3 regions of the Agarivorans sp. QJM3NY_33 genome follow, and region 3 is predicted to be linked to each of the others. Evidence: predicted binding sites of a transcription regulator. Region 3 holds the regulator's gene; each other region holds the start of a gene.

Region 1 (3,288 bases), 2.3 Mb from region 3:
AGGGGAGTGGCAATATGAACTTCTCTTGGGACGGTACTGATTCCAACGGGAATCAAATGCCAGATGGAAAATATAACGTCAAAGTAAATGGCGTTCAGGGCGGTAAAGAGATCAGTTTACCCACCGCAACTTTCGCGAATGTAAGTAGTGTAAGTTTGGCTGGTGGTACATCTGGCGTAGTCGTCAATTTAGAAGGTTTGGGTGGTATCGCGATGAGCGATGTCCTTGAAGTTGCCAAAGCCTAGTAAAGTATATAAACGATAGGAGATTGAGAGATGTCATTTAATATCGCGTTGAGCGGCATCAATGCCTCGCAAAAGGATCTTGACGTAACCGCGAATAACATTGCGAACGTCAATACCGTTGGTTTTAAAGAGTCGCGGGCAGAGTTTGCCGATGTGTATGCAACATCGATTTTCTCAAATGCTCGTACTGCAGTGGGTAACGGAACCAAAACGGTGGATGTTGCACAGCAGTTCCACCAGGGAAGTTTGAACTTTACCCAGAATGCTTTGGATTTAGCGATTAGTGGAGAAGGTTTTTTTGTTACGGCTGCTGATTTGACTACCCAGACTCGCGAATTTACGCGTGCTGGTGCCTTCAAATTAAATGCGGATAACTTTATTGTGAATTCGCAAGGCCAGTATTTACAGGGATATACGGTTAATAACAGTGGTACTCCTTCGGCAGTGAGTATGGCGGCGACAAACGCCATTCAGATCAGCGCTGAAGTTGGTACACCGACCCAAACCAGTGAAGTCAATATGAGCTTTAACTTGCCCTCTAGTGGCACGACTCATGATATTGGTGACTTCGATCCTTCTGATAGTAATACTTATACCTCAGCAACTTCGGTGACTGTGTATGATTCTCAGGGTGGTTCTCATGTTGCGGAAACCTTCTTTGTAAAAGATTCCTCTGTGGCAAATACTTGGCATAAGTTGATCTATGTTGATGGTGAACCGACCGACGTGAGTGGAGGCACTGCTCATGTGCCAAACGCGGGTAATACCAACGCGACGATTCCGGCTTCGGCTACTTTAACATTTGATAGTACGGGGGCCTTAGCATCAACAGTGCCTGCGGTTATTGAAACGGTCGCTTTAGGAACTGCGCCACCAAATGGCCCTGGTGGGGTTTGGGATGCGGCGACGGGTTCGGTAGATTCTACGCAAACGCTTATCTTTAATTTGAACGGACCGACTCAGTATAACGCAGCTTTCGAAGTGTCTAGTCTTTCGCAGGATGGATCGACAGTTGGTAAATTAACTGGGATTGATATTGGGCCTGACGGTTTAGTGGTTGCGTCTTATAGTAATGGTCAAACTTCGAATATTGCTAAAGTTTCAGTGGCTAAGTTTGCGAACAATCAGGGCTTATCACAAATCGGTGATACATCCTGGCAACAAACACAATTAAGTGGTGAAGCGATTGCAGGTGAAGGTAACTCTGGCACTTTTGGTAAAATTAACTCTGCTTCCTTAGAACAAGCCAACGTGAACCTCACTGAACAGTTAGTTAACTTAATTAGTGCGCAACGAAACTTCCAAGCGAACTCTCGAGCACTGGAAGTGAATTCAACTCTACAGCAAACTATTATTCAAATTCGATAATCATATCGGATGACATAATAATAAAAAGGCAGCCTTTGCTGCCTTTTTATTTACTTGATTTATATGGTTTTTTATTGGTTTTGTCATAAGTTTTTATTGTTTGGCACCATAATTGCTCTATTTCTCATGAGTCAGCTATTTGACGAAGGGAATAAGATGGACCAATTACTTTATATATCGATGACCGGCGCAAAACAAAATATGCAGTCGCTCGCGGTGCGAGGCAATAATCTAGCGAATGCAAACACGACTGGCTTTAAAGCCGATCTAGAAAACGCACGAGCGATGCAGGCATTTGGCCCTGGTTTACCGTCGCGAGTATTTGCCATGACTGAGACCCCTAGTCAAAATTTTGCCAACGGTATGTTAAAAACCACGGGTCGTGATTTAGATGTTGCGATTAAGGGAGAAGGTTGGATTTCGGTTCAAGATAAAGATGGTCAAGAAGCATTGTCTAGAAATGGCAACTTTACGATTTCGGCGGCAGGGGTTCTACAAACCATGCAAGGTCAGCCAGTGTTGGGTAATCAAAATGCACCGATTATTATCCCTTTACCTGTTGAAAAGCTTGAAATTAGTGAAGATGGCACCATCGAAATACGACCTGAAGGTGCGCCAGGTGATGCCCTGGAAGAAGTTAACCGAATCAAATTGAGTAAGCCTTTTGCTGGAGATTTAAGCAAAGGCGGTGATGGTTTATTTAGAAGTACCACAGGTGCTGTATACCAACCAGACGCTACGGTTGAACTGACTAAAGGTGCATTAGAAGGCAGTAATGTAAATCCAGTCCAAGAGATGACTCATATGATTAGCATGCAACGCCAATTCGAAATGCAAATAAAAATGATGAAAACTGCTGAAGAAAACGAAAAAGCGACTAACAGTTTGTTGCGCTTAAGCTAGCAATAAGGAGTGTACTATGCATCCCGCATTATGGATCAGTAAAACTGGCTTAGATGCCCAGCAAACCAATGTATCGGTTATTTCTAATAACCTCGCTAACGCTAGTACTATTGGTTATAAAAAAAGCCGAGCGGTGTTTGAAGATTTACTTTATCAAACTGTGAATCAGCCTGGCGGGCGTTCTTCACAAAACACCAAAATGCCTTCCGGTCTAATGATTGGCGCCGGCGCAAAGGTGATTGCCACCCAAAAGAATCACGATCAAGGTAATGTGCAAACCACGGACAATTCCTTTGACATGATGATCGACGGTCGTGGCTTTTTCGAAGTATTAATGCCTGATGGCACGACTGCTTACACTCGTAATGGTCAATTTAGTTTGAATGACGAAGGCACGATAGTGACTCCGGGATCTGGTTATCCGCTGCAACCCGAAATCCAAGTACCAGCCGATGCACAAAGTTTTACGGTGGGTGAAGATGGTGAAGTGAGTGTTCGCTTGCCCGGTCAAACCGATAGTCAGGTAATTGGCCAAATTACCCTGAGTGACTTTGTGAATCCTTCGGGCTTAGAGCCTCAAGGTCAGAACTTATATTTAGAAACTGGTGCCAGTGGTGCACCGCAAAATGGGATTGCTTCCGAAAATGGCCTTGGTTCTATTCGCCAAGGAGCCTTAGAAACATCCAATGTTAATGTTACCGAAGAGTTGGTGAATTTGATTGAAGCACAGCGTGTTTATGAGATGAACTCAAAGGTTATATCTACCGTCGAT
Region 2 (3,288 bases), 560 kb from region 3:
TTGAGTCGTCTAGGGCAAAAGGGTCTTGATTAACCGCGACCAACACATCCCTAATTTGAATATTTGCCATTTCCGAGTAGCGCTGTGTGCTTAACACGGCTCGATCTGACTGTACCGATACAACCGTGAGTTGAGTATTGTCGGCATTAAAGATCGGGCCTTTTAAACCACCATCAAGATGCATCAGATATTGCTGACGAACCAGTTCAAATTTATCCCCTTTACGCACGCCGTTTACTCGTCCGATATTAATCACAACCTGACCATTATAGATACCAACAACTTTGGCGAGGCTTTGTCGGCAATACAACGAATCTTCAACATCTTGAACTGACTGCTCTATATAGGAATCAATCAGTTTGCCATAATCCGAAGACCAAAACGTTTCACCAGTTACATCAAACTTCATAGTGACATCAAACGGCCACTCTCGATTCGAGCCATAATTTTTACGTAAAACAGTCTCTCCATTGATTCCATCAATCACAAACAACTTCATCTGAAAGTTTCGTTGTTTCACCGTATCACTGATGCCCAGCAGATTGGTGGAAGTCTCGTTATAACTGGACATATCGACGATTTGACCAAACAGGATGTATTGCACATCGAATTTTTCCGATAACGAACGAGCGAACGTTAGCATTTGCGATTCTAAATCATGCGAGTAACGACCATCCAAAGCAATTTGCTGAGTCATTAAATGACGCGCATCCACCCGCTTGCTGTTTTGCTTGAAACGATGAAAAACTCTTCGTGATACCTCTTCCGGTGTACGATAAATTCCGCCCAACTGAGCATGCTCACGCTTTTGTAGCTGAAAAGGACCAACAAATAAGGTCTTCGCATAACTGTCCTTTTCACAGCTATTAAGGGGAAAGATATCAGCCGCGACTTTCACCACAATCTGGTCTTCCTTGATCGTCTCAACTAACAGCTTCATGTCATACACTTCGCCATTAGTGCGAACCGTTAGTTCATCGGTTTCCAGCACTCCAGATTTAACAACCTGCAAAGACTTAACGCTCGCCCCACCCCGATACATTAATGTGATCAACGCAGCTTGGATCGCTTGCTGGCGAGCAGTATCGACTTGACCATCAATAATCCGCGCCTGTCCTTCTCCCTCCAGCCACACGCCGTAACAAGGAACAACCAATAGCGCATACAAAAAAGCACTAGAGTAAATCAATCTCAATAGGTGCATCATCAACTTCCTATAAGGGCCACATACTTCCACCTAGGAACGAAGACAACCAACCTTGAGTTTGCACGTCGGCATGATCCCCTGTACCACTAAACTCGATCCGTGCATCGGCCACTTGATAAGAGCCGATCGTATTATTTTCCGCAACATCTAGAGGCCGAACAATACCGGTAAACCGCATATACTCTTTCCCGTTATTAATTACCAGCCACTTCTCTCCGCGTACCACCAGGTTGCCATTGTTAAGAATGTCGACCACCGATACCGTAATTCTCCCAGATAAACGATGTCGTTGATTGGCGTCTGAAGAACCATCAAAATCTTGCTTCTGATTCATTTCTAGTTGCACTTCTCGACCATTAATAGTCAAGGTGCCACCAGGTACCGAAATCGGATCCAACTTATAGCTATTTTCTTTCCCCAGAGTTGAACTAGCCGACTTAGTCGCAGTTGCTTCCTCATCAAGTAAAATGGTGATGGTATCGCCTAAAGCGAAAGGAGGTGTATAACTATATAAACTCCGCGAAGTGTTGCTGTTAAACATCGAGCCGGTCACAATCACTGGTGCCGCCGCAGGGCCGGGTTCAATAGGCGCATAGTAAGGGTCATCTGGAATTGGTGAACGATGATCGGTACTCACCGTGACTTGTCGCTGACTACTGTCTTCATGCTCTTGGACGCTTTCCACAACATCTTCTACGCCCTCTTTAATAGTCGAACATGCAGCTAACAAGGCTATACTGCACATCACCATCATCCTAGTTATCATTGATCTATTCCCACTTCCGCTAGTTCCGTTTATTACTCTTTCATATACTTTACTGAAGAGGACTGAACGCCCCTTTTAATTAGCTGCTTAAATAAAACATAAACAACTTATAGCAAAGCAAATGCCACTAACGTCATTAGAAACACATCCTTACGAAGATCTAATCGACACAAACGTGTAATCACCGACAACAATCCGTCGCTTAGGTCATTCACCAATGACTTAATGCAAATTAAATGCCACTAAATTCATATATTTCAGCATTTTATGTTAATTTTGAAATTTGATGTAAATTTTTATTTAGCGCTGCCGATAAACAATATGACTGTTGTTTATTAACTAAACAGTAAAATCCATGTAGAATCGGCAAATCTTGCCTGTGGACGGCAAAAAATTGTCATAAAAAAATGAAACTGCGGAAAAACATTTCCCATAAGCTTATGATTTATAAATAGGAATTGTTCAATCCAAGAGCATATAATGTAATATTCGAAGTAGTCCCCCTCCCACACATAACGGCTTCTTAACAGATGTTCTTCCAAAACTATTTTTACAGTGCTTGATTACTTCTTGATTCAGAGACTGTACTGCTAAACTCGATACCCCCCGCTAAAAGAGCCCGCTTATTAAACTCTTATCGATATGACTTAGGAATATTTTTGCAGCAGAAAATGCCAAGACCATCGACGCCATTTATTCAAGCTCATAGCGTTCACCAGCCAGTTTTAGATCTGAAGCAAATCAAAAGATAAACCAGCCCTTAAAGCACTCGATCAATATGCCGAGCAACTAATGTCAAAAGACCTTATAAATTAAATCGTCAAATAATTTGAAACTATTAATGCGGAAACTACTATTAAGTTGAGTTGCTTACTTTATAACCTTAAAAACCGAAGTTGATTTCTATGTCCCATAAATTGGTTTAGCTACTAAATTTTTCTAGGAAAGAAAGTACGTCTCGATTACGGTGAATTGCTTTTCATAGACTAACAAGATCAAATTTATCCAATGATGATAATTCAAGCATAGGGTAATAATTGATCGCATGACTGGTAACTAGACCCCAAGTAACACCGTTGCTGGGCCAAAATGGTAATAGACAAATGTTAAAACTTAAAGATATTAGAGTCAGTATTAAACTTAGCATCCTTATTAGTGTCGCAATCATAGGCTTTATAAGTCTGTCGCTAATTTCGGCAAACACCCTCAGCCGTAACTTAACCTTTGAACGAGAATCACGCCTCAAGGCAGTGGTTAATGCGGCTCTCAGCCAAATAGCCGACTTCAATCAACGATATTCTAAAGAAGAAGCTCA
Region 3 (3,288 bases):
CTCAATTCATGTACGGATAAACGCGAGGTATCTATTCTTAGGTCAGCATTGCGAGAAATGGGGGCGAGCAGGGCGGTTTCAGATTCTATGGCCTTGGCTAGAGACATGTCGTTTTGACTCAGTGGATGAACCCGCCGAGTTTCACTGTAGCGGCGGATCAGTGCATCATCTTTCGCGTCGAGAAAAATACTTAATAGGTTAAGCTCAGAGCCTTCATCGCGAATTAGTTGACCGATGGGTGAGGGTTCATCAGGTAAATTTCGCACATCGATGCTAATGGCGACTTTGGTGTACTGTCTTTTTAGGTGTTCAATTAAAGGACGCCATAATACGACTGGTAAATTGTCGACACAGTAATAACCTAAATCTTCTAATACTCGTAGTGCGACCGTTTTACCTGAACCGGAGCGCCCGCTAACGATAATCAGTTCCATGATAACCCCTAATAACGATTAGAGTCTTAGGCTATCATGATCGTGTATAATTCGTCATCACTTTGTGCTGTACGAAGTTGTTTGCATATTTGCTTATCATTAAGTTTTTCAGCAACTTGAGCGAGAGTATTTAGATGTTGTTGACATTGGTCTTCGGGAACCAGTAAGGCAAATATTAAATCAACGGCTTGATTGTCAATGGCGTCAAAGGAAATCGCCGGAGTACAGCGTAATAATACTGCGGTCGCATGGTATTGATTGCCTATTCTACCGTGAGGGATCGCGATGCCTTGGCCAATGCCAGTACTGCCCATGCGTTCACGATTTAATAAACTTTCAAATATACTTTTAGATGTGGTGTCGAGTTGCTTCGCAACTAGTTCACTGATCAATTCCAATGCTCGTTTTTTTGACGAACATTGGACTGCACTTTGGGTGCAGTCCAAGCTTAGTACTTTATCTATTTGCATTACTATGACTAATGTTTGGTGAGTTTTTCTTTATGCTTAATGACTTGGCGATCGAGCTTATCGATGAGGCTATCGATGGCCGCGTACATATCAGCGTGTTCTGAAGTGGCGAATAATTCACCACCATTTAGGTGTATAGTGGCTTCGGCAATCTGATTCAGTTTTTCGACATTGAGAATAACATGGACATTATTAATTTGGTCGAATCGTCGTTGTAGCTTAGTAAACTTAGTGTGGACATATTCTCTCAAAGACTCAGTGATTTCTACGTGGTGTCCAGTAAGGTTAATTTGCATAGATGTCGTCCCCTTTATAGTGGCCTTTAAATAAGGCTCTTACGTTGGTTAGAAGGTGGAATAGCCAATGACTCACGATATTTAGCTATCGTACGCCTAGCCACCTTGATGCCTTGATCTGCCAAAATATCAGCGATTTTACTATCGCTGAGTGGTTTACTGGTATTCTCGGCAGCAACCAGTTTCTTAATTAATGCACGAATGGCTGTTGAGGAGCATTCTCCTCCACCATCGGTAGCCACATGGCTAGAGAAAAAGTATTTGAGTTCGAAGATCCCGCGAGGGGTATGCATGAATTTTTGAGTCGTGACCCTAGAGATCGTGGATTCATGCATTTCAACCGCTTCGGCAACATCATTCAATACCATCGGTTTCATGGCTTCTTCACCATATTCAAAGAAAGCTTGTTGGTGATGCACGATGCAATTAGAGACTTTCAGTAGGGTTTCGTTACGGCTTTCAATACTCTTGATGAACCATTTTGCTTCTTGCAGATGGCTGCGAATAAACTGGGTATCGTTGGCGTTGGTCGAGGTTTTAGTCATCGATGCATAATGTGAATTGATGCGTAGTTTTGGCATCGCGTCAGGATTGAGTTCAACCACCCAGCGACCTTGACGTTTAATCACCGAGACATCGGGAATTACGTATTGGGCTTGATTTGGTTCGACGGCATTACCAGGTCTTGGCTCTAAGGTGTGAATCAGCCGCATCACTTCGCGTAGCTGCTCCTCTTTTAACTTGGTTTTACGGGCCAATAAACGAAAATCTCGATTTGCTAATACGTCAATATGATTCGATACGATGTCTTTCGCTTCATTCAGCCAAGGTGTTTGTTCGCTGAAACGACTTAATTGGATGAGTAAGCATTCCTGTAGAGAGCGGGCAGCAATACCAACTGGATCGAAGTGCTGAATACGTTTAAGTACTGCTTCAATTTCATCTAACTCGACATCTAAATCATTATTTTCAATCGAACGTAGTCCCTCAAGTAATTGCTCACAATCTTGTGTCAGGTAACCTGATTGGTCGACTGCGTCGATGATGGCGAGGGCGATAGCTTGGTCTATTTCACTAAAAGGCGTGAGGCGCATTTGCCAGAGCAAGTGATCTTGTAAGGAGTCAACGGTTTCACCTTGAAACAACATGTCGTTGTCATCACTGCTGCTACCGGATGAAGAGCTGGCAGGAGCCGAGCTCGCGCTGTAAATGTCATCCCAAGTTGAGTCAACCGGAAGATCGTCTGCGACGGTATCTTGACTAATCGCATCGCCAGTTTCCATCTGGCTGCTATCGATCTCCGTTTGGCTATTGTTTGCATCACTATTTTGCTCGCTGGCTGATTTAAATTCAGCCGAGTCTGCGTCATTTGCTTGCGCTTCATCTGCTTCTAGCAGAGGATTACTCTCCAAAGCTTCTTGGATTTCCTGCTGCAGATCCAGCGTCGAAAGCTGGAGTAAGCGTATGGCCTGTTGTAACTGGGGGGTCATGGTTAATTGCTGACCAAGACGCAACTGCAAAGATGCTTTCATTAATTACCGCTGTTCCTTCTTTTTATTATCGCGTTTGAGGACATACTTTAACTATAGCTTGAATTGTTCACCGAGATAAACTCGTTTCACATGCTCATTTTTAAGTATCTCCTCAGGTTTTCCTGAGGCTATCAGTTCGCCTTGGCTAACGATATAGGCGTGCTCACAAACATCTAGTGTTTCTCTTACATTGTGGTCGGTGATCAATACACCCAGACCGCGATCACGAAGATGTTCAATGATTTTTTTTATATCGATAACAGAAATAGGATCCACGCCTGCGAAGGGTTCGTCAAGCAAAATAAACTTAGGTGCGGCAGCTAGAGCGCGGGCAATTTCTACTCGGCGACGTTCACCGCCCGACAGACTCATGCCTAAATTCTTGCGAATATGACCAATATGAAACTCTTCAAGTAAGTCATCGAGCGCGCCCATTTGTTGTTGTTTATCGAGGTCTTTACGTGTTTCTAAGACCGCTAAAATATTCTTTTCTACCGAGAGGCGACGAAAGATAGATGCTTCTTGCGGTAGGTAACCTATGCCTTTGCGAGCCCTG

Evidence for each region. The regulator sigma-54, encoded in region 3, starts transcription at its own class of promoters, with help from an activator protein. The targets are predictions, from matches to a motif close to GTTGGCACGNNNNTNGNNT.
Region 1: the regulator sigma-54 is predicted to act here: its motif matches at 1,713-1,731, upstream of flgF (flagellar basal-body rod protein FlgF).
Region 2: the regulator sigma-54 is predicted to act here: its motif matches at 2,199-2,217, upstream of ACRRSY_RS21695 (flagellar basal body L-ring protein FlgH).

Annotation. Positions count from the first base shown of each region.
Region 1 is NZ_CP194039.2:1,980,285-1,983,572, forward strand. It holds gene ACRRSY_RS09010 (flagellar hook assembly protein FlgD) at 1-245, shown strand, start outside; gene flgE (flagellar hook protein FlgE) at 276-1,613, shown strand; gene flgF (flagellar basal-body rod protein FlgF) at 1,770-2,516, shown strand; gene flgG (flagellar basal-body rod protein FlgG) at 2,533-3,288, shown strand, end outside.
Region 2 is NZ_CP194039.2:4,794,606-4,797,893, forward strand. It holds gene ACRRSY_RS21690 (flagellar assembly protein T N-terminal domain-containing protein) at 1-1,207, opposite strand, end outside; gene ACRRSY_RS21695 (flagellar basal body L-ring protein FlgH) at 1,215-1,973, opposite strand; gene ACRRSY_RS21700 (methyl-accepting chemotaxis protein) at 3,077-3,288, shown strand, end outside.
Region 3 is NZ_CP194039.2:4,230,749-4,234,036, reverse strand. It holds gene rapZ (RNase adapter RapZ) at 1-434, opposite strand, end outside; gene ptsN (PTS IIA-like nitrogen regulatory protein PtsN) at 461-904, opposite strand; gene hpf (ribosome hibernation promoting factor) at 913-1,200, opposite strand; gene ACRRSY_RS18975 (RNA polymerase factor sigma-54) at 1,227-2,732, opposite strand; gene lptB (LPS export ABC transporter ATP-binding protein) at 2,784-3,288, opposite strand, start outside.